Regions from separate parts of the Kitasatospora sp. P5_F3 genome, predicted to be linked through region 2. Evidence: predicted binding sites of a transcription regulator. Region 2 holds the regulator's gene; the other holds the start of a gene.
What was found. The regulator HspR, encoded in region 2, represses chaperone genes until heat shock. The targets are predictions, from matches to a motif close to TTGAGNNNNNNNNNCTCAA.

Region 1: a site for HspR is predicted at 1,379-1,397, ahead of lon (endopeptidase La). Genes of this name have one in related genera too.

Annotation. Positions count from the first base shown of each region.
Region 1 covers NZ_JBFUMY010000017.1:2,473-14,101, forward strand. Annotated here, with positions in the region: gene ACXJMZ_RS13815 (response regulator transcription factor) at 1-123, opposite strand, end outside; gene ACXJMZ_RS13820 (rhomboid-like protein) at 665-1,303, shown strand; gene lon (endopeptidase La) at 1,420-3,813, shown strand; gene ACXJMZ_RS13830 (hypothetical protein) at 4,200-5,633, shown strand; gene ACXJMZ_RS13835 (GtrA family protein) at 5,680-6,201, shown strand; gene xylA (xylose isomerase) at 6,369-7,535, opposite strand; gene xylB (xylulokinase) at 7,631-9,052, shown strand; gene ACXJMZ_RS13850 (ROK family protein) at 9,144-10,313, shown strand; gene ACXJMZ_RS13855 (DUF3533 domain-containing protein) at 10,467-11,507, opposite strand; gene ACXJMZ_RS13860 (MarR family winged helix-turn-helix transcriptional regulator) at 11,606-11,629, shown strand, end outside.
Region 2 covers NZ_JBFUMY010000066.1:24,764-36,392, reverse strand. Annotated here, with positions in the region: gene clpB (ATP-dependent chaperone ClpB) at 1-455, opposite strand, end outside; gene ACXJMZ_RS29405 (LysR family transcriptional regulator) at 551-1,450, opposite strand; gene ACXJMZ_RS29400 (TDT family transporter) at 1,521-2,624, shown strand; gene ACXJMZ_RS29395 (LuxR C-terminal-related transcriptional regulator) at 3,028-3,987, shown strand; gene ACXJMZ_RS29390 (LuxR C-terminal-related transcriptional regulator) at 3,980-4,939, shown strand; gene ACXJMZ_RS29385 (LuxR C-terminal-related transcriptional regulator) at 4,932-5,882, shown strand; gene ACXJMZ_RS29380 (LuxR C-terminal-related transcriptional regulator) at 5,863-6,810, shown strand; gene ACXJMZ_RS29375 (hypothetical protein) at 6,827-7,450, opposite strand; gene ACXJMZ_RS29370 (helix-turn-helix domain-containing protein) at 8,004-9,017, opposite strand; gene ACXJMZ_RS29365 (heat shock protein transcriptional repressor HspR) at 9,220-9,729, opposite strand; gene dnaJ (molecular chaperone DnaJ) at 9,737-10,867, opposite strand; gene grpE (nucleotide exchange factor GrpE) at 10,851-11,456, opposite strand; gene dnaK (molecular chaperone DnaK) at 11,453-11,629, opposite strand, start outside.

The DNA of each region.
Region 1 (11,629 bases), on a different contig from region 2:
CTCGGCACCGAGCCGGGCCGCGATGGACTCCGCGATGGTGGGTTCGTCCTCGACGACGAGCACTCGTCGCTGAGTGCTCACCGCAGTGCTGCTGTTGATGGTCTCTTGCTGAATGTCAGTCACGGTCACGCCACCGCCCCCAGGGCTGCGGCCCGGCTGCCTGTGGGGACAGCGGGGTCCGCTCGTAGTCGTCTTGTTTCCGTCGTGACGGACCTGTGTCAGGCCCGTCGAGGTCACCCGGACCGTCCGCCGAGGTCTCGGGCTCCGAAGGGGCACACGGGTGTGGTCCGTGTACCGCTCGGCTCTGTTCGCAGCGTACGGACACCGCGAGCATCCCGGCAGGTGAACCGGTCACAACCGGCCGGTGGGCCGGTGCCGACCCTGCCGGGGGTGAGGCACGGGGCGATACCTTACCCGGCGAAAATATCGCCCGTAACGGTGCGTATGCCGTCGAAGGGATGGCAGACTCCTCACCACAACGGCTACTTGTCCGTAAGCAAAGGGATGGTCCGGACCAAGGGGTGTGCTGGTTCGAACCAAGTTCACAGCGGATTCACAGAGCGCTCCCAGGACTGCGAAGTACCGTGAGCACGACAAGTCACATGGTGGCACGAGTCGGGTGGTGGGTGGAATGGCAGATCTCCGTTCGCGGTTGCGGAGATTCGTGCCCACGCCCCGCCGCAACCCCCTCGCACTCGGATACCTCGGCGTACTGCTGGCCACCACGCTGTTCGCGCGCTTCGGGGAGCCCGGTCTGGTCGACCGCCTGCAGGCGTTCTCCAGCTCGGACGGTCACAACCTGCTGGACCATCCCGTCCAGGCACTGGTGCTGAGCGGGCTCTGGGTGGCCGGGCCGGTCTGGATGCCGTACTTCTGGGCCTTCGCCCTCACTGTCGCGCCGTTGGAGCGCCGGATCGGCGCCCGGCGCACGATCGGCGTACTGGCCGCCGGGCACGTGCTGGCCACCCTGCTCTCGCAGGCGGCGGTCGGCCTCGCGGTCTCCACCGGCCGGCTCGGCCCCGAGGCGCTGGACAGCGTCGACATCGGCGTCAGTTACGGCGTGCTGGCCAGTTTGGGCGCGCTGGCGGCGGTGCTTCCCGGGCGGGGGCGTCCGGTGCTACTGGCCGGTGCGGTCGCGATGACGGGCTATCAGTTCCTCTCCGAGTCCGAGCTCGTCAGCCGGGTCGGCCACCCGTCCGCGCTGCTGATCGGGGTGGCCGTCGGCCACTGGCTGCGCGGGGGCTCCGACCGGGGTCTGCCGGTGCGGCGGCTGGCCGAGCGGCTGGTCCCCTCACGGGTCTGACTGCAGGTCAGGGCCCCGGCCTGGGCGATCGCTCAGAGCGAACAGGGCGTGGGGAACAATCGGCGTCCGCCAATCCTTAGTCAGGTCGACTCAACTTCACTGACTGGGGAGAGATCATGGCATCGACGTCCACACCGCTCACTCTGCCCGTGCTGCCGCTCGACGACGAGGTGGTCCTGCCCGGCATGGTGGTCCCGCTGGACCTGTCGGACACCGAGGTGCGAGCCGCCGTCGAGGCGGCCAGGTCCGGTGTCGGCGCCGGGGCCAAGCCCCAGGTCCTGCTGGTGCCGAGGCTGGACGGCTCGTACGCCGCCGTCGGCACGCTGGCCACCGTCGAACAGGTCGGCCGGCTGGCCGACGGCGACCCGGCCGCGCTGGTCCGGGCCGTCCGCCGGGTGCGGATCGGCGCCGGGACGACCGGCCCCGGCGCGGCGCTCTGGGTGGAGACCAGCCCGTTCCGCGAGTCCGACCCCGGGCTGCCGGTGGCCGGGCGGGCCGCGGAGCTGGTGAAGGAGTACAAGGCGCTCTCCACCCAGTGGCTGCGCAAGCGCGGCGCCTGGCAGATCGTCGACCGGGTGGCCCAGATCGAGGGCGTCGGCGAGCTCGCCGACAACATCGGCTACGCCCCGTTCGCCACCGCCGAGCAGAAGCTCAAGGTGCTGCTGGAGGCCGACCAGCTGGCCCGGCTCGAGTACGCGCTCACCCTGCTCCGTGACCACCTGGCCGAGGAGGAGGTCAACGACACCATCCGCAAGGACGTCGAGGAGGGCGTGGCCAAGCAGCAGAAGGAGTTCCTGCTGCGCCGTCAGCTGGACGCCGTCCGCAAGGAGCTGGCCGAGCTGAACGGCGACCCGGCCGACGAGGAGGGCGACTACCGGGCCCGGGTCGAGGCGGCGGAGCTGCCCGAGAAGGTCCGCGAGGCGGCGCTCAAGGAGGTCGACAAGCTGGAGCGGTCCTCCGACCAGTCGCCCGAGGGCTCCTGGATCCGCACCTGGCTGGACACCGTGCTCGAACTGCCGTGGAACGAGCGGACCGAGGACGCGTACGACATCGCGGGCGCGCGGGCGGTGCTGGACGCCGACCATGCGGGCCTGAGCGACGTGAAGGACCGGATCGTCGAGTACCTGGCGGTCCGGAAGCGGCGGGCCGACCAGGGCTTGGGCTCGGTCGGCGGACGTCGCGGTGGAGCGGTGCTGGCGCTGGTCGGGCCGCCCGGGGTGGGCAAGACCTCGCTCGGCGAGTCGGTGGCGCGGGCGATGGGGCGCGAGTTCGTCCGGGTGGCGCTCGGCGGCGTCCGCGACGAGGCGGAGATCCGCGGGCACCGGCGGACGTACGTCGGGGCGCTCCCCGGGCGGATCGTCCGGGCGATCAAGGAAGCCGGTTCGATGAACCCGGTGGTGCTGCTGGACGAGATCGACAAGGTCGGCTCCGACTACCGGGGCGACCCGGCGGCCGCCCTGCTCGAGGTGCTCGACCCGGCGCAGAACCACACCTTCCGGGACCACTACCTGGAGGTCGAGCTCGACCTCTCCGACGTGGTCTTCCTCGCCACGGCGAACGTGCTGGAGTCCATCCCCGAGCCGCTGCTCGACCGGATGGAGCTGGTCCGGCTGGACGGTTACACCGAGGACGAGAAGGTCGTCATCGCCCGGGACCACCTGCTGCCGCGTCAGCTGGAGCGGGCCGGGCTGACGGTGGGTGAGGTGTCGGTCGAGGAGAGCGCGCTGCGGCTGCTCGCGGGGGAGTACACCCGGGAGGCCGGCGTCCGGAACCTGGAGCGGTCGATCGCCCGGGTGCTGCGGAAGGTCGCGGCGCAGAGCGAACTCGGGGAGCGCGAGCTGCCCGCCGCGATCGGTCCGGACGAGCTGCGCGCGCTGATCGGGCGCCCGCACCACACCCCCGAGTCGGCCCAGGAGCCCGGCGAGCGCCGCACCGCGGTGCCCGGCGTGGCGACGGGGCTGGCCGTGACCGGTGCCGGCGGGGACGTGCTCTACATCGAGGCCTCGCTGGCGGACGCGGAGACCGGTGCCACCGGGCTGACGCTGACCGGGCAGCTGGGTGACGTGATGAAGGAGTCGGCGCACATCGCGCTCTCCTACCTGCGGTCGCGCGGCGCGGAGTTGGAGCTGCCGGTGACCGGGCTGCGGGAGCGCGGCATCCACCTGCACGTCCCGGCCGGGGCCGTGCCCAAGGACGGGCCGAGTGCGGGCATCACCATGACCACCGCGCTGGCCTCGCTGCTCTCCGGCCGGAAGGTGCGGACGGATGTCGCGATGACGGGTGAGGTGTCGCTGACCGGGCGGGTGCTGCCGATCGGTGGCGTGAAGCAGAAGCTGCTCGCGGCCGACCGGGCCGGGGTCACCACGGTGATCATCCCCAAGCGCAACGAACCCGACCTGGACGACGTTCCGGCGGAGGTGCTGGCGCGGCTGACCGTGCACCCGGTGGCGGATGTCCGGGAGGTGCTGCGGCTGGCGTTGGAGCCCGCGGAGGTGCTGGTGGCTGCGTAGGCAACTGCTCGGCCATGGGAGACCAGGGGCTCGGGGAACGGCGACGAGATCTGGCGTGCGGGTCACTGCGAAAGTGCCTGACCATGCACGCGGGTGTGACCTTGTACGAGGTTGGCGTCGCAGTTCCCCGAGCCCCTGGTGGCTGAGCGCGTGCCAGCTGGTGAGACGGTGGTTGTGTGACGGGCTGTCAGGGCGAGAGCATGGGGTCATGACCCGTCACGCACACCTGAGCCGTCGACTTGATGTCGACCTGGCCCGTGCGTGTTCGGCGATCTGTTGCCGCGCCTGTTGAGCGCGGTGCCTCCTGCCCGGGTGTTTGCCGGGCTGTTTCTCGTCCTGCCGGGCGGAGTGCACCTCTGTGTCCACACTCCTCCGACGGGACTCCCATGCGCCTGCGCACTCGCGCTGCCGTGCTCACCACGGCTGCCCTCCTGCTGACCGCCCTGACCCCGGCGCATGCCGCCGACTCGTACGCCCCGCTGCCGCCCGCCAACCCGTTCGCGGGCCCGGTCGGTACGGCCACCATGCACGGGGACACCGGTTCGTCCGACGCGACCCCGCTGCCGGGGCCGGGTGCGGGCAGCATCCGTTCGCACCGGACGGCGTTGGCCTCCGCCTGCCCGACCGTGCTGGTCGGGGCCGACGGCTATCCGGTCGCGCTCTGCACGGAGATCTTCGGGCTGGCCCCGACCGTGCATCTGCTCGATCCGGCGACCGGTGAATCGGTGGCCGAACTGACCCTGGCCAAGGGCTCGTTGCTCGGCGGGGTGTACGCCTACCTGGACCACCGGGACCGGCTGGTCGCGGTGGACGGCAACCGGGAGCTGCTGCGGATCGGGCACCGGCGTACGGCCGCCGGCGGCTGGGAGCTGTACGTCGACTCCCGGCTGCCGCTCGCGGGGGCGGTCCCGGACGGGGACGCCGTCACGGGGCTGTCGCCGGACTGGCAGGGCCGGGTCTGGTTCGCCACCGGTGCCGGGGTGGTCGGCACCGCCGACGACCGGACCGGCCTGGTCCGGACGCTCGCGCTGCCGGCCGGTGAGCGGGTGGCCAACTCGATCTCCACCGCCCCGGCGGGGACGGCCGTGGCCACCACGCACGCCACCTACCTGCTGACCGCCGGAGCGGACGGCACGCCGCAGGTGAGCTGGCGTCAGCCGTACGACCGGGGCCCGGGCCGGAAGCCGGGGCAGCTGAGCTGGGGCACCGGTTCGACCCCCACCTTCTTCGGGCCCGGCACCGGCACCGACTACCTGACCGTGGTGGACAATGCCGCGCCCACGGTGAACCTGCTGGTCTACCGGGTCGGCAGCGGGGAGCAGGTCTGCTCGGTGCCGGTGCTCAGGGCGGGCGGCAGCGGCAGCGAGAACTCGCCGGTGGCGGTCGGGAACGCGGTCTTCGTGGCCAGTACCTACGGCTACCCGTACCCGAAGCTGCCGGAGGACGCGGGGCCGAGCGTGCCCTCCTCGGACAGCTACCGGGGCGGGCTGAGCCGGGTGGACGTCAGGGCGGACGGGTCGGGCTGCGACCTGAAGTGGGACAACCGGACCAGGTCGGCCGCGGTGCCGAGGCTGTCCACCGCGGACGGGCTGCTCCGGACGGTGCTGCGCAACCCGGTGATCCCGGGCACCGACAGCACCTCGGCGGTGGACCCGTACTCGTACGCCGAGATCGACCCGGCCACCGGCCGGACGGTGCGGACGGCCTATCTCGGGGCCGGCTTCATCTTCGACACGCTGCAGATGGTGGGCAGTATCGCGCCGGGGCGGGTGGTGCTGCAGGGCACCACGACGGGCGTGCTGCGGATCACGGCGGGCTAGGGTCTGTCGGGAGCCGAATCGGATATACCCGTGCGAAACTGCCGAAATGCCGTCACCTACTCAACGGGTGCTGTCCCGAGTCCCGCATCGGCTCCGGCCGTTCCTGGTCCGGCACCGCAAGCTGGTGAAGTTCCTGCTGGTGGGCGGGACGTGTTTCCTGCTCACGACGGTCCTCAACTTCGGGCTGCGGCACACCGTCCTCGCGGCGAAGCCGGTGGTCGCGCTGACCGTCGCGACCGTGGTGGCGACGGCGGTCTCGTACGTGCTGAACCGGCAGTGGTCGTTCCGGGCGCACGGGCGGCAGCGTGAGGCGGTGCTGTACCTGGTGGTCAGCGGGCTGGCCGTGCTGGTGAACGATGCGCCGCTGGTGGTCTCCCGCTATCTGCTGGACCTGCGGGAGCCGCATGTCACCGCGTTCGCCGAGGAGGCTGCCGACTTCTTCAGCGGGATGATCGTCGGGACGTTCCTGGCGATGCTGTTCCGGTACTGGGCGATGAACCGGTGGGTCTTCACCCACCGGGCCGATCTGCTGCCCACCGGCCGGCCCCGGGCGGAGGCCGGCCGGTGACGGGAGGTCAGAGTCATGGGGTCTGTCTGACCATTCCCGTCGGGTCCGGCCCGCCCGGCACGCACGCTCGACGCACGGCCGAAACACCCAAGTAGCTCCGCTGAGGGCGCCCCGGCCGCACGCCGATCGCACGCACCGAACGACCCGGCCTGATCCGACGCGAATGGTCAGACAGACCCCATCAGGTGGTCCAGCGCGAGCTGGTCGAGCAGCTCGAAGCCCATGCCCCGGCGGCCCGCCGCCACCGGGTCGAAGTCCTCGAAGGCGGCCCGGTCGGCGAGCAGTCCGGCCAGGCCGTCCTCGGCGGTCGGCCGGGCCAGCTGGTCCAGCCGGGAGGCGGTCAGGGCGGCCCGGACGGCGGGGTCGGACCGGAAGGCCAGCGCCTTCTGCTTGAGCGCCAGGTAGTTGCGCATGCAGGCGGCGGCGGAGACCCAGACACCGTCGAAGTCCTCGGTGCGCGGCGGCTTGAAGTCGAAGTGCCGGGGGCCGTCGTAGCCCGCGCTCTCCAGCAGGTCCACCAGCCAGAACGCCTGGCGCAGGTCGCCCGCGCCGAAGCGCAGGTCCTGGTCGTACTTGATGCCGGACTGGCCGTTCAGGTCGATGTGGAAGAGCTTGCCGTGCCACAGCGCCTGGGCGATGCCGTGGGGGAAGTTCAGCCCGGCCATCTGCTCGTGGCCGACCTCCGGGTTGAGGCCGACGCGGTCCGCGTACTCCAGCTCGTTGATGAAGGCCAGCGCGTGGCCGATGGTGGGCAGCAGGATGTCGCCGCGCGGCTCGTTCGGCTTGGGCTCGATCGCGAACCGAATGTCGTACCCCTGCTCGGTGACGTACTCGCCGAGCAGGTCGAACGCCTCCTTCAGCCGGTCCAGCGCGACCCGGACGTCCTTGGCTGCGCCGTGCTCGGAGCCCTCCCGGCCGCCCCAGGCGACATAGGTGGTGGCGCCGAGCTCGGCCGCGAGGTCGATGTTGCGGAGGGTCTTGCGCAGCGCGTACCGGCGCACGTCGCGGTCGTTGGCGGTGAACGCGCCGTCCTTGAAGACCGGGTGCGAGAACAGGTTGGTGGTGGCCATCGGGACCTTCAGCCCGGTGGCGTCCAGCGCCTGCCGGAACCGCTTCACCGCCGTGTCCCGCTCGCCCTCGGCCGCACCGAACGGGATCAGGTCGTCGTCGTGGAAGGTCACGCCGTACGCGCCCAGTTCGGCCAGGCGGTGGACGGTCTCCACCGGGTCCAGGGCCGGGCGGGTGGCGTCGCCGAACGGGTCGCGGCCCTGCCAGCCGACGGTCCACAGACCGAAGGTGAACTTGTCCGAGGGGGTGGGGGTCAGGGTGCTCAAGGCGGCCTCTCCTCTATTCGTCATGGCAGAAAACAAACTAGTATCCGGGCGCGCCGTCGGGAAGAGGCGGCGGAGGACGAAGAAGGGCGGGCGGCATGGCGGCACGGCAGATCGTGATCGGAATCGACAGCTCCACCCAGGCGACCAAGGCGCTGGCCGTGGATGTCGGGACCGGTGAGGTGCTGGGCGAGGGCCGGGCCCCGCACAGCGTTCAGGGCACCGGCGGCGCTCGGGAGAGCGACCCGGAGCAGTGGTGGCAGGCCCTGTGCGCGGCGGTGGCCGCAACCGGCCAGGCGGGCCGGGCCGACGCCGTCTCGGTGGCGGGCCAGCAGCACGGGCTGGTCGCTCTCGACGCGGCGGGCTCCGCGGTACACCCCGCGCTGCTCTGGAACGACACCCGGTCGGCTCCCGAAGCGGCCGCGCTGGTCCGGGAGTTGGGGCGGGAGGAGTGGGCCCGGCGGGTCGGCAGTGTGCCGGGTGCCTCCTTCACGGTCGCCAAGTGGGCCTGGCTGCGCGCTCAGGGGCCGACCGCTCGGGTCGCTGCGGTACGGCTGCCGCACGAGTACCTCACGGAACGGCTCACGGGGCAGGCTGTCTCGGAGCCTTCGGACGCCTCGGGGACGGGGTGGTGGGGGCCGTCGGGGTACGAGGCCGAGATCCTCGAACTCGTCGGGCTGCCGGTCGAGTTCCTGCCCCCGGCCGCACTGTTCAAGGAGGCGGCGAACGGCGCGGAGATCCCGAGGTCCCTGGCGGGCCTTCGGACGGGGACGTCGGTGGCGGTCGGGGCCGGGGACAATGCGGCGGCCGCGGTGGGACTTGGGCTGATGCCCGGTCAGCCGGTGGTCTCGCTCGGGACCTCCGGGACCGCCTATGCGCTCACCCGGGGCCGCCCCGCCGACCCGACCGGTGTGGTTGCGGGGTTCGCGGCGGCGGACGGCGCCCACTGGCTGCCGCTCGCCTGCACGCTCAACTGCACCCTGGCCGTGGACCGCCTGGCCACCCTGCTCGGCCGGGACCGGGAGGCCGTCGAACCCGGCGGCAGCGCCGTCGTCCTGCCGTTCCTGGACGGTGAGCGCACGCCCGATCTCCCGTACGCCTCCGGCCTGTTGCACGGCCTTCGCCACGACACCACCGCCGGCCAGCTGCTCCAGGCCGGGTACGACGGCGCCGCGTACGCCCTGCTGACCGCGCTCGACCAGGTCCTGGCGGCCGGGGCCGAACCGCCCTCCGACGCGCCCCTGTTGCTGATCGGCGGCGGCGCCCGGGGCCGGGCCTGGCAGCAGACCGTCCGCCGCCTCTCCGGCCGGCCGGTCCAACTCCCGGCCGCCACCGAGCTGGTGGCGCTCGGCGCCGCCGCCCAGGCCGCCGCCCTGCTGACCGGCGAGGAGCCGGCCGCCGTCGCCCGCCGCTGGCGGACCTCGGCCGGCCCGGTCCTCGACCCCGTCCCGCGGGACCAGGCCACGCTGGACCGGATCGGTGCGACCTTGGCGGCCGCCGGGGGGTTGCTCGGGGCGTGAGCGTACGGGCCGTTACGCTGCCGGAACTGGCACGGGGCCAGCACGAACAGGAGGTGGGCCGGTGCGGGCCGGACCGGCGAGTCAGCAGGGGATGCGCTGGGCCAACCTGGCCCTGGTGCTCGGGGAGATCGCGGCCGGGCCGTGCTCCCGCGCGGCGGTGGCCGGTGCCACCGGGCTGACCAGGGCGGCGGTCTCCTCGTTGGTCGAGGAGCTGTTGGCGGCCGGGCTGCTGGCCGAGGCCGGGCCCACCGCGCCGAACGGCCGGGTCGGGCGGCCCGGCAGCGAGCTGACGCTCAGTCCGGACGGGCCGGCCGGGATCGGCGGCGAGATCGGGGTCGAGCACCTGGCCGCGTGCGTGGTCGATCTCCGTGGCGAGGTGCGGAGTTGGCACCGGCTGGAGATCGGCAACCGGGGCCGTACCCCGGCCGCCGTGCTGGCCGACCTGGCCGAACTGATCCGCCGGGCCGCCACCGAGGCCGGACTGCGGCCCGCCGGACTCACGCTGGCCGTGCCCGGGCTGGTCGGTGCGGCGAGCGGGGTGATCGCGGGCGCGGCCAACCTGGGGTGGAGCGATGTGCCCGCCGCCGCCGAACTGCGCTCCGCACTCCGGGCAGCCGGGGCCGCCGAGTTGGCGGCCCTGCCGATCGGCGTCGACAACGAGGCCAACCTGGGCGGCCTGGCCGAACTCTGGCTGGCGGGTCGCCCCGACGACTTCTGCCACCTCTCGGCCGAGGCCGGGATCGGCTCGGCGATCGTGATCGGCGGTCAACTGCTGCGCGGCGCCCGGGGCTTCGCGGGCGAACTGGGCCACCTGACGGTCTGGCCGGACGGCCCGCCCTGCGCCTGCGGCTCCCGGGGCTGCCTGGAGCAGTACGCCGGCGAGACCGCCGTCCTGCGGGCGGCCGGCCTGGAGGGCATCCGGGGCGACTGGGTCGCCCTGCTCGCCGAACGGGCGGCCGCCGGGGATCCGGAGGTGCTGGCCGCCCTGGCGGGCGCCGGATCGGCGCTCGGCATCGCGGTGGCGGGGGCGGTGAACCTGCTCGACCCGCAGGCCGTGGTGCTCGGTGGCGGCTACGCCGAGCTGGGCGACTGGCTGCTCCCCAGCATGCGAGCCGAACTCACCGCCCGGGTCACCGTCCGCCCCTGGGACGAGAGTTGGCTCTCCGTCTCCCCGCTCGGCCGCCGGGGCCCGCTGCTCGGCGCCGCAGTCGGCGTGGTCCGCCGCATCATCGCCGACCCGGGCGCTTACGCGGGCGCCTGAGCCTTTTGGCAGGGGCTCGGGCATCTACGGTCAGGGGCTCGGGGAACTGCGACGCCAGCCTCGAAAAGGGTCACTCGTGCGTAACTGGCCGGGCACTTTGCCTGTGACCCCGGCGCCAGATCTCCTCGCAGTTCCCCGAGCCCCTGGTGCAACTCAGCCGTGTGTTGAAACGTGCTCGCGCCCGTAGCGGGGCCGCCGGATCACCGCTGCCATGGTGACGCCCACGCCGATGACCGCCCAGACGGCCAGTACGAGCAGTGGGACCAGGATGTTGGTCGCCCCGAAGTACGCGATGGAGCGGGCCACTTCGGTGCCGGCCCCGTTCGGGATCCAGGAGCCGATCGCCCGCCAGAACGCGGGCATCATCGGCGGCGGGAACACTCCGCCCGCACTCGGGTTGCCGAGCACCACGAAGATCAGCACCGCCAGCCCGATCCCGACCACGTCGAAGAGGCACTGCAACGCCATGGTGGTCGCCCCGACCGCGAACACCACCAGACTGCCGAGTCCGATCAGCCCCCAGCTGGAACCGGGCAGCGCGCCCAGGACGGGACCGATGATGATCGTGCCGCCGATCCCCGCCGCGACGGAGTAGAGCGCCAGCGCGCCGAGCCGGATCACGGCGCGGCTCGGGTTGGCGGGCCGGGAGCCCGCGCTGATGCCGAGGATAGAGGCGACCAGGTAGCCGCCGACGCACCAGCCGACCACCAGATAGAAGGAGGACAGGCCCTCCGCGTCGCCCTTCGCGAGCGGTACGACGTCCTCGACCACGACCGTCCGCCCCTGGCTCTTGTCGACGGCGGTGACGATGGTCTCGGCGGCCGTCGCGGCGGCCGGGCCACGGGCGTCGGCGACCAGCAGGGTGTCCTGGGTGCCCGTCGGGTCGAACAGCCAGGCGGCGTAGATCTTCTGGTCCTTGATCCTGGCGACGGCGTCCTCGCGGTCGGTCGCGGTGGTGGCGCGGACCGCGTCGTCCGGTACGGACTCCAGGGCGCCGACCAGCTTGGGGCTCACCTGGGGTGGGGCGACCACGGCGATCGACAGCTCGTGCGGGGTCGGGTGGTGCAGGGCGCCCACGTACGAGGTGATGAACCCGAGCTGCAGCAGCAGCACCGCGATCACCAACAGGGCGGCGCGCGGGGTGACCGCGTCCTTGAGTTCCGCGAGGAATCCCTGGCGGCCCGGGTCGGCCATCGAAGCTCTCCTTAGAACACAAACAAGGGCAAAATGGATACTTCATATCATGAAACAGTTGTCGATCACCGGAGGCTCGGCTGCGGGATACTGGCGCCATGACTGAGCGGGCAGCTGACCAC
Region 2 (11,629 bases):
GAGGTCACCTTTGCACTGCCCCGGACGTCCTTGAAGGCAGCCAGCAGCGCCTTGGGCGTGGCGCCGTGCTGCTGGAGCAGGTCGGCCACCTGGCCGCCCTCGGCGGCCAGGCCGACCAGCAGGTGCTCGGTGGAGAGGTACTGGTCGTCCAGGTCATCGGCGCGCTTGCCGGCCTCGGTCAGCACGGCCATGGTGTCCCGGGCCAGCTGCGGCGCGGAGACGGTGGAGCCCTGCGCGCTGGGCAGGGCGGCGAGCTGCCGCCGGGCGGCGGCGAGCACGGCGGGGACGTCCGCGCCGACCGCTTCGAGCAGCGGGCGGGCGATGCCCTCCGGCTGCTCCAGCAGGGCCAGCAGGATGTGCACCGGCTTGACGTCCGGGTTGCCTGCGGCGCTGGCCTGTCGGATCGCGGCGGACAGGGCGTCCTGGGTCTTGCTGGTGAACTTGCTGGCGTCCACTGCGGGGGGCCTCCTCGTATGACAGCTGGACTGTTCGACAAGTTGAGTCTACCCCGCTCAACTTTGCAGAGCCAGGGTCTTTCAGTGTTTCCGGGTCAGTGCTTCCGGGTCAGGCCGAGCAGTTCGCGGGCCGGTCCGGCCGGGCGGTGACCGGCCGGCCAGACCGCGCGCAGCGGCCTGGCCAGGTCCACGTCCACCGGGACCGCCACAAGCCGGCCGGTGGCCAGCTCCTCGGTGACCGCCAGCTCGCTCAGGCAGACCGGCCCGGCGCCGGTCATCGCGGCCGCCTTCAGCGCGGTCGAGGAGGCCAGCTCCAGTCGGGGGGTGGTGGCGCCGCCGTACGGGGCCAGGGCCAGCTCCAGCACCTCCCGGGTGCCCGAGCCCGGCTCGCGGAGCACCAGCGGGGTGGCGGCCAGCTCGGCGCCGGTCAGCGGGGTGCGGCGGCGGGCCCAGGGGTGGCTGGGCGCGACCACCACCACCAGCCGGTCCGCCGCCACCACCGCGCCGCCCAGCCCGGGCGGGGTGGTCGGGCCCTCCACGAAGCCGAGGTCGGCGTCCCCGGCCAGCACGTGCGAGGCGACGTCCGCCGAGTTGGCGGTCCGCAGGATCACCGAGGTGTCGGGGCTGACCTGACGCAGCGCCAGCAGCCAGCCCGGCATCAGGTACTCGGCCACGGTCAGGCTGGCCACCACGGTCAGCCGGGCGTCCCGGCGCTCGCGCAGCGCGTCGATCCCGGCATCCAGCGCCTGCGCCGCCTCGACCACCTGTCGGGCCCACTCGACCACCACCCGGCCGGTCTCGGTCGGCCGTGAGCCGCGCGGCGAGCGCTCCAGCAGCGGGACCCCGATCTGCCGCTCCATGCCCTTGATCCGGGCGCTGGCGGCGGGCTGACTGACCCCCAGCTCGGCCGCCGCCCGGCCGACGCTGCCCAGTCTGGCAACCGCGAGCAGCAGTTCCAGGGCGCCGAGCTCGGGGACACGCGGGGAGAGGGGCATAGGGCCAGGCTATGTCCTCATAGGGCGGGACGCGCTACCGGCCGATCATGACGGCAGGCACGGTGGAGACATGGCCACCCTCACCGCATCCCGCACCGCCGCCTACGGCCTCGACCTCGGCCGGCTCGGCCCCAACTGGTACGCCGCCGTCATGGGTACCGCGATCGTCGGCAACGGCGCCGCCGCTCTCCCGGTTCAGCTGCCGGGCCTGATCGGCTTCGGTGAGGTGGTCTGGGCGTTCTCCTTCCTGGCGCTGGCGGCCCTGGTGACCGGCCGTGCGGTGCACCTCACCCGGCACCGGGCCACCGCCCGCGAGCAGCTGCTCGACGAGCCCGCCACCGCCGTCTTCTACGGCTGTCCGCCGATGGCCCTGATCGCGGTCGGCTACGGCACCCTGGTGCTCGGCTCCCGGCTGATCGGCACCGAGGCCGCGGTCGCGATCGACCTGGTTCTGTGGACCACCGGCACCCTCTACGCCGTCCTGGTGGCCGCCGGCATCCCGTACCTGATGATCACCCGGCACCGGGTCTCCGCCCTCAAGGCCAACCCCACCTGGCTGCTCCCCGTGGTCGCCCCGATGGTCGCCGCCGCGCTCGGCCCCGCGCTGATCCCGCACCTGCCCGCCGCCCTCGGCCCCGCCATGCTGTACGGCTGCTACGCGCTGTTCGGCGCCGGCCTGCTCGGCACCCTGCTGGTGCTGCCGGTGGTCTTCGCCGGCCTGGTGCACAGCAAGCTGCCCGCCCTGGTGCTGACCCCCTCGCTCTTCCTGGTGCTCGGCCCGCTCGGCCAGTCCACCACCGCCGTCAACCAGCTGGCCGACGCCGCGAAGTCGGTGGCCCCCGCGCTGGCCGGGCCCGCCCTGGGCTTCGCGATCCTGTACGGCGTGGCGACGACCGGCTTCGGGGTGCTCTGGCTCGGGGTGGCGATCACCGCCAACCTGCGGGCGCTGCGGGCCGAGATGCCGTTCGCGATGACCTGGTGGGCCTTCACCTTCCCGGTCGGCACCATGGTCACCGGCACCGCAGGACTCGCCAGGCACACCGGATTCGACGGCTTCACCGGCCTGGCCGTCGCCCTGTACCTGCTGCTGGTCGCCGCCTGGGCGGTCGCCCTGGTCCGCACCCTGAGCGGCCTGCTGGACGGCCGGCTGCTCGGCCCGGTGCGCGCCGCCTGACGGCTCGTCCGCCCGGTCCGACTGCAGGTTCCTGCACTTGCGGGAACATGCAGTCGGACGCCTCTTGTTCACCGGCTGTCACGCTGTGAGGGTGGAACCACGCCAAGGTCGTCCGGGCAACCGCAGCCCGCGAACAGCGACTTGCTCCGCTACGGGGGTGCCCCGGTACGTACGCGTGCCGGTGCAACGAAGTGGAGCCCCGGCCGGAGCGCCATGTGTGGTGATGGCCCCGGTCCGGAGTCGGCGAGGCGTTGCTGCTCCGCCTCGCTGGAAGCGCTCCGACCGGCGTGAGATCGACGGGTTCCCCGGGGCTTCGGGCTCCGGGGGACGCGTCGGATCATCCCTGAGAGATCATGGGCGGGACGGACCCATGGGTGATCGACGGCGAGGAGGTGCACCGCACGTGGCCTCCACCGAGGAACTCCCCGACGAGAGCGCCCGCGAGCTCTATCTGGCGATCCTGTCCAGCGGTGGCCGGCTGCCGTTCGGCGCGCTCGCCGACACCGACCGCGCCGCCCTCGAGCAACTGGTCCGCTCCGGGCTGGTGCTGCCCAACGCGCTCGACCGCACCTACGTGGCCGTCAGCCCGCGCTCGGTCGGCGAACGGCTCTGCACCGAACTGCGCTCGGCCGCGACCAGGCTGCTGCTCCGCGCCGAGGAACTGCCCGACGTGCTCGGCGGTCTCACCCGGGCGTACGAGTCCACCCCCCGGATCGCCCTCGAACCCGCCAGGCCCACCCTGATCGACGGCCAGCAGCAGATCCGGCAGCGGATCGCCGAACTGCTCTCCGAGTGCCGCACCGAACTGCTCACCGCCCAGCCCGGATCCCGGGAACCGGAGACCCTGGCGCTCGCCCGGCAGCAGGACCTGGCCCTGCGCCGACGCGGCATCCGGCTCCGCACCCTCTACCAGCCCAGCGCGCTGACCGAGCCCGCCACGGTCGACTACGCCGTCGCGCTCTCCGCGCAGGGCTCCGAGCTGCGCATCCTGGACGAGCCCTTCCAGCGGACGCTGATCATCGACCGCGCGGTGGCCGTGGTGCCCGCCGCGGACGACAACAGCCGGGCCGCCTTCATCTCCGACCCCACCGCGGTCGCCTTCCTGGCCGCCGTCTACCAGCGGGACTTCGGCCGGGCCGAGACCGTCGACTGGTGCCGCCTGGGCACCGAACCGCCGCTCCAGGCCGCAGCCCACCGGGTCGGCCGGATGCTCGCCGGCGGTCTGACCCAGCGCGCGGTGGCCACCCGGCTCGGGCTGAGCGAGCGGACGGTGGCCGGCCACATCGCCCGGCTGCGCGAGCAGTACCGCGCGCAGACCCTGTTCCAACTCGGCTGGCAGATGCGTGGGGGGCGACGTGACTGACGTACGGCTGCCGGACGAGGCCGAACGCGAGCTCTACCTGGACGTACTCGGCCAGGGCGGCCGGATCACGCCGGCGATGGCCGCCGAGGCCGACCAGGACGCGCTGGCCCGGCTGTTGGCGAACGGCCTGCTGGTGAGCAGTGCGCAGGGCTTCGGCTACACCGCCGTCAACCCGCGCACCGTCGCCGCCCGGATCAGCGCCGAACTCCGCTCCACCGGCACCCGGCTGCTGGTCGAGGCCGAAGAACTGCCCGGCCTGCTCGGTGAGTTGACCAAGGTGTACGAGAGCGCCCCGCGCCGCTCGGTCCGCTCCAGCGTGGTCGAGCACGTGCACGACGCCGCGGACATCGTCCACCGGATGCGGGAGTTGGAGGCCGGCGCCCGGGAGGAGATCCTGATCGCCCAGCCCGGCCGCCCGCTGCCACCCGCCCAGCTCGACCACGCGGTGGCCAGGGCACGCGGCTTCGCCGCTCGCGGCGGCACCGCCCGAGCCCTCTACGAACCGTCCGTCCGGACCGACCGGCCCACCGTCCGCTACGCCACTGCGATCGGCGAACTCGGCATGCGGGTACGGGTGTTGGGGGAGCCGTTCAAGCGGACGATGATCTTCGACCGGACGGTCGCGGTGGTCCCCGCCGCCGCCGACCACAGCAGCGCCGCCTTCGTCGAGGATCCGGCGGTGGTGGCGTTCCTGGTCGGTGGCTTCGAGCGCGACTGGGCCCGCGCCGAGCGCGTCAGGTGGAGCGACGCCGACACCTGCGCCGACGAACGCCCGGCCGACGAACAGATCGGCCGCCTGCTCGCGGCCGGTCTCACCCAGCGCACCATCGCCACCCGCCTGGGCCTCAGTGAGCGCACCGTCGCCGGACACATCTCCCGGCTCCGCGAACTGCACGACGCCGAGACCCTGTTCCAACTCGGCTGGCTGCTCCGTGGCGGCCGCGATGCCTGACCTCCCGCTGCCCGGCGAGGCCGAACGCGCGCTCTACGCCGAGGTGTTGGCGCAGGGCGGCCAGGTGCTGTTCCGCGACGTGCGGCCGGAGGATGCCGCAGCGGTGCTGTACCTGCTGGAGTCCGGCCTGTTGGTGCATCACACCGGGGACGCCACCCTCACCGCGGTCAACCCCCGCACGGTGGCGGAGCGGCTGGGCGCGGGTCTCCGCCGGTCGGGCGCCGAGGCACTCCGACGGGCCGACGAAGTGCCGGAGCTGCTCACCGAGTTGACGCGAGCCTATGATGCGGCGCTCCGGAAGGTCGACCACACCAGTACGGTGCTGCACGTCCAGGAAATGCAGGAGATCCGCTCGCGGATCGTGCAGCTCGAAGCCGACTGCCAGGACGAGTTCCTGGCCGCCCAGCCCGGCGGCGCCCGGTCGGCCGGGCTGCTGGCCAGCGGTGCCGAACGGTCGCGCCGCTTCCTCGAGGGCGGCGGATCCCTCCGGTCGCTCTACCAGCCCGAGGCACGCCTCGACCCGGTCACCGCCGAGTACGCCGCGACGGTGGCGGACTGGGGTGGGCAGACCCGCATCCTGGGCGAGCCGTACTCCCGGCTGGTCATCGTCGACCGCCGTACCGCCATCGTCCCGGCCGCGGCCGACGACAGCAGTGCGGCCTTCATCGAGGACCCGGCCGTGGTCGGGTTCCTGGTCAACCGCTTCGAGCGGGACTGGGAGCGGGCCGAGCGGGTCCAGTGGCGGTCGGCGCAGCAGTTCCCCACCCACGAGCAGGTCGGCCGGATGCTCACCCAGGGGCTGACTCAGAAGAAGATCGCCAGCCGGCTCGGGCTGAGCGAGCGCACCGTCGCCGGCCACATCTCCCGGCTGCGCGAACTCCACGACGCGGAGACGCTGTTCCAGCTGGGCTGGCAGATGCGGGGTGCCCGTGCTGCCGGGTGAGGCCGAAAGTGCCCTCTACGCCGAGGTATTGGCGCAGGGCGGCCGGGTGCTGTTCCGCGATGTTGCCCACCAGGACGCCCCCGCAGTGCTCCGGCTGCTGGAGATCGGCCTGCTGGTCCACCACACCGGGGACGCCACCCTCACCGCCGTCAACCCCCGCGCCATCGCCGAACGCCACGCCGCCGACCTCCGTTCGGCCGGCACCCGGATGCTGCTCCGGGCGGAGGAGATCCCGGTGCCGCTGGAGGAGTTGGCCCGCGCTTTCGACGCGGCGCCGCGCCGGGGCGGGCAGGCCGGCGGGGTGCTGCATGTCGAGGACATGGAGCAGATCCGCTCCCGGATCCTCCAGGTGGAGGAGGACAGTGTCGAGGAGACACTCGCCGCCCAGCCGGGCGGGGCCCGGCCCGCCGAGTTCCTGGCATTCTCGCGGGAACGGGCCCGCCGCTGTCTGGAACAGGGCCGTTCCCTCCGCACCATCTACCAACCCGGTGCACGACTGGACGGGCCGACCGTCGATTACGCGGCTGCCGTCACGGCCTACGGCCAGCGGATTCGGGTCCTGGACGAGCCGTTCACCCGGCTGCTCGTCTTCGACCGACGGGTCGCGGTCATCCCGGCAGCAGCCGACAACAGCAGCGCGGCATTCGTGGAGGACCCGGCCGTGGTGGCGTTCCTGGCCGACCGGTTCGAGCGGGACTGGGAACGCGCCGAACGGGTACGTTGGCAGGCGGTGGGTGACCAGGTGCACGAGCAGATCGGCCGGATGCTCACCCAGGGACTAACCCAGAAGAAGATCGCCAGCCGGCTCGGCCTGAGCGAGCGCACGGTGGCCGGGCACATCGCCCGGCTGCGTGAACTCCACGACGCCGAGACGCTGTTCCAGCTGGGCTGGCAGATGCGTGGGGCGGAGGATGTGTCAGCAGGCTGACCGCCCCACCGTCCGCTCAGCCGGTGGCGACGCCGGGGGCCCAGTAGCCGAAGCCGGAGACCGGGGGTTCCTGACGGGGGTTCGGGAAGGCGTCGGTCGGCGCGGTCCAGAAGCCCTCGCGGAGCGAGAGGGCCATGCCGGCCCAGTCCAGTGCGGTCTCCACGGTGTGCCGCAGGGCGTCCTGCGACCAGGTGTCGTCGAAGACCAGCGGCAGCACGGGGGCGACCTGCTCGATGGTGGCGATCAGCGGGTTGTGGGTGATCGCCTCGTCCACCAGCAGCACCACCGGCTTGCGCAGCGAGGAGGCCCAGCCGAGTTCGAGCGCGACCCCGGCCGAGAGCGGCGCGCCGACGTAGGCGAAGACCAGGTCGGCGGTCTGCAGCGCCCGGAAGTCGGAGGGCACCCGCGGCTCCGGCGCGCGGCCGGCCACCGTCCAGGCGTCGCTGTGGTGCGCGCTGTACACGGCGGCGCCGCTCTTCAGCAGCGTGGACCGCAGGGTGGTCAGCCTGGTCCGGCTGGCCAGCGTCACCACACTGTCGGCGGGTCCGGTCAGCCGCATGAGCGGCGCGGCCAGGAATACCCGAGCGCGCCGACCCTCGGGGGTCTGGACGGCGCGATTGCGCAGGTAGGGCTCACTCATGACGACTCCGGGGGAACGGCCGACCGGGGCGCTCAGGAACTCGGTTGGCGCTGCTGGCAAATAGGAGGTAGATCGTTTATTGCCCTGCGCATTACAACTGATGCGCTTGGAAAATTGACGGTTCATCGGCAAGTGTGGTGTTCGAGCCGAGACCATTGGGAGCGAACTGATCGTCCACCGGCTCGAACGGTGGCGTCCACAGGACAGAGGTGGCATCTCTCTGCCTGGCAGGGAGATGACGCACTTCCCGTCGGGGTTCTTCGTGACATGAGGGGCCATTCTGCGGCATCATGTGGACGATCCTGCGAGCATGCAAGATTTGTTCGTATCTACGGGGGCCAATAGGGAAGGGGTGGTCGCATGTCTCACGTGCGACGTATTGTTCGTGTCGCTGTGATGTCATTGGTCGTCGGCGCGGTCGCGCTGATTGGAACCAACACTGGCGTGACGGCGAGTCCCACCGCCGCCGCCGTCCCCGTCGTGGTCGCCCTCGACGACACCTCGTGGGCTTAGGGGATGCAGCCGTGAGAGTCTGACGGCTCTGGGCTGACCCTCAGGCGAAGTCGTCAGACTCTTCGGCGGGGCTCGGCTCCGTGCGGGCCAGTACGTACCCCAGCTGGAACAGCGACTCGACCCGGTAGTCCTCGCGCATCTCCGCGATGTGCCGCGCCAGGGTCCGCTCACTGATGCCCAGCTTCCGGGCGATGACCCGGTGGTTGGTCCCCTTGAGCAGCAGATCGATGATGGCCTGGCGAAGCCGGGAGATCACCTGCTGCGGGACGGCACGTGAGCCCTCGAAGTCCAGCCCCCTGGTCCAGTTCCGCTCGAAGACCTCTTCGATCAGGTAGTCCACCATGGCTTGGTCGTGCACGAAGGCGGCCATGTTCAGGTCACCGGCCACCGGGATCACCGCCGTCCGGCGATCTATGATGATCAGTCGGGTGTACGACTCGTCCAAGGTCCGGACCCGGGCGCCGTGTTCGGTGATCGCCGCGACGAACTCGCGGGTGGGCGTGTGGTACCGGGTGCTCGGGTGGTAGATCAGCCGCAGCGTGACGCCCCGCCGGAGCGCCTCCAGGTCGCGCTCGATGACGCCGGCCAGTGCCTCGGGCGGCCTGGGACCACCGGGTTGCGCGGTCAGGATCTCGCTGCCGCACCCCGCGACCAACCGCTCCAGCTGTTGGTTGATCAGGACCTTGCCCCGGATGTACTGGATCGTGCCGCCGGTCGGTTCCGGGGTGTGGAACGCCTCGGCAAGGTCCTGCAGATCCCCGGGCAGGGCTATCGCCCGGCTCAACAGGTCGAGGGCCCTGCGCTGCCAGGAGGTGCTGAGCGCGGTGGAGAGCTGCTTCGGGTCGATCGCGATGAGTACCGAGGAGTCGTCGGTGTCGGGTACCAGCAGCCCCAGTCGGAGCAGCTCGTCCAGGTGCTCCAGGTTCTCGCTGCCGTCGGCGGGACGGACCAGTCGGCCACCGTGGTTGAGCGCGGTGAGGTAGAGCGCCCGGGCGCCGTTCGAGAGCACACTCGGACTGTCGGAGGTGAGGCTCGGCTCGGCCGTCTCACTCATCAGCGACTCCTTGGGTACTCGACTGGTTCGTGCGATCGGGCACGTGTGCCAGGTGTGATCTTAGGAGGAAAACCCGGCGCGCCCATCGTTCTGTGTGGGAATCCCGGTGCGACCAGGTACGTACTCTCCCTGTACGGCGAGGCCGCCGGTACCCCCTGAACGAAGGGAAGACCGGCGGCCGATGTGCTGGTGTGGTTCGGAGCTACCGTTTCGGCCGCCAGACCACCAGGGCGCTGGACTGCTGCACCTGCTGGTAGGGCACCAGGTCCCGCCGGTACGAGGCGTGCACCGCCGCCTCTCGCTGCTGGAGCGCCGAGGCGGCACCCTCCAGGGAGTCGGCGAGCTCGCCGATCCGGGACTGCAGGGCGGCGACCTGGTTCTCCAGCTCGATGATCCGCTTGATGCCGGCCAGGTTGATGCCCTCGTCCTGGGAGAGCCGCTGGACCTCGCGGAGCTGCTGGATGTCGCGGGCGGAGTAGCGGCGGCCGCGGCCGGCCGTGCGGTCCGGGCAGACCAGGCCGAGGCGGTCGTACTGGCGGAGGGTCTGCGGGTGCAGGCCGGAGAGCTCGGCGGCGACCGAGATCACGTACACCGGGGTGTCCTCGGTCAGCACGTAGTGGGTCGCCGCCGGGCGGGAGCGGCCCAGGCCGGGGCCGCCGGGGAGGCCCTCGCCGAGGCCGGGCCCCGGGCCGATGGGGGTGTCGGGGGTCATCGGGTCATCACGCTCCCTCTGCCGCCTTGAAGAGGGCGGCTCGCGGGTCGTCGGAGGCGGTGGCCTCGCGGTACTGCTCCAGGGCCTCCAGGGCTTCGCCCTCGAGGTGCTTGGGGACCATGACCTCCACGGTGACCAGCAGGTCGCCGCGGGTGCCGTCGGTGCGGGTGGCGCCCTTGCCGCGGGCCCGCATGGTCAGGCCGTTGGCGCTCCCGGCCGGGAGCTTGAGCTTGACCGAAGGTCCGTTCAGCGTCGGCACCTCGATGGTGCCGCCCAGCGCGGCTTCAGGGAAGGTGATCGGCACGGTGACGGTCAGATTGTCGGCCTTCCGGCCGAACACCGGGTGGGTGTCGACGTGCACGGTGACGTACAGGTCGCCGGGCTGGCCGCCGCGCTCGCCCTGGGCGCCCTTGCCCTTGAGCCTGATCCGCTGCCCGTCCTGGACCCCGGCCGGGATCCGGACCTGCATGGTGCGGGCCGAGGAGGCCCGGCCGCTGCCGTGGCAGACCGTGCAGGGGTCGTCGACCAGCATGCCGCGGCCCTTGCAGTCCCGGCAGGGCTCGGAGAGCGCGAACGCGCCCTGGCCCCGGCTGACCGTGCCGGCCCCGACACAGGTCGGACAGACCCGGGGGGTGGTGCCGGCCTTGGCACCGGTGCCCGAACAGACCCGACAGGCGGCCTGACTGGTCATCCGGAGCGGGACGGTGGCGCCGTCCACCGCCTCCTCGAAGGCGAGCGTCACCTCGGTCTCGACGTCGGCACCCCGGCGCGGCTGCGGCTGCCGGCCGCCCCGGTTGAACAGGCCGCCGAAGATGTCGCCGACCCCGCCGCCGCCCTGCGGGCTGTTGCCGAACAGGTCGCCGAAGTCGAAGCTGCCGCCCTGCGGGCCGCCGGGGCGGTACCCGCCGTTCCCGAACAGGCTGCGGGCCTCGTCGTACTCCTTGCGGCGCTTGTCGTCCGACAGGACGTCGTACGCCTCGGAGATGTCCTTGAACCGGTCCTCCGCCTTGACGTCACCCTTGTTGGCGTCGGGGTGGAACTCGCGGGCGAGCTTCCGGTAGGTCTTCTTGATCTCGGCGGTGGTGTCCAGGACGACGGACGACTCCGCAGTGCTCGTTCGGTCAGCTCTCGGTGGCACCGTCGGCCTTGTCGGAGTCCGACGAGTCGGCATCCGGCGCGGCAGTGCTCTGGGTACCCGGCTGGGGCTCCGCCACGGCGACCATCGCCGGACGGATGATCCGCTCGCCGATCCGGTAACCCGGCTGGAGGATCTGCACACAGGTGTCCTCGGTGACGTCCGAGGAGTAGCTGTGCATCAGTGCCTCGTGCAGCGTCGGGTCGAAGGGCTCGCCCTCCTTGCCGAACTGCTGCAGGCCCAGCTTGGCGACCACGGTCTCCAGGTTGTCGGAGACCGACTTGAAGCCACCGGTGACCTCGCCGTGCTCGCGGGCCCGGCCGATGTCGTCCAGCACCGGGATCAGGGCCTCCAGGATGTTGGAGACCGCGATCTCACGGACCGTCAGACGATCCCGCTCGACCCGCTTGCGGTAGTTCTGGTACTCGGCCTGGAGACGCTGGAGGTCACCCGTGCGCTCGGTCAACTCCCGCTTCGCAGCGGAGAGTTCGTCGGCACCGGCGCCCGCGACAGCCTCCTCGGCGGCCTTCAGCACGGCTTCCTCGGCGGCGGAGTCGTCGCCGGGCTCGCCGCCCTGCGGCTTCTCCGTCATGCGGCACCACCCTTGGGCTTCTCGTCGTCGACGATCTCGGCGTCGACCACGTCGTCGTCCTTGGCGGCACCGGCGGCGTCACCGGCCGGGGCGGCACCCGCGGCGTCGTTCTGCGCGTACAGCGCGGCGCCGAGCTTCTGGGCGGTGGTGGACACCTTCTCGGTGGCCTCGCG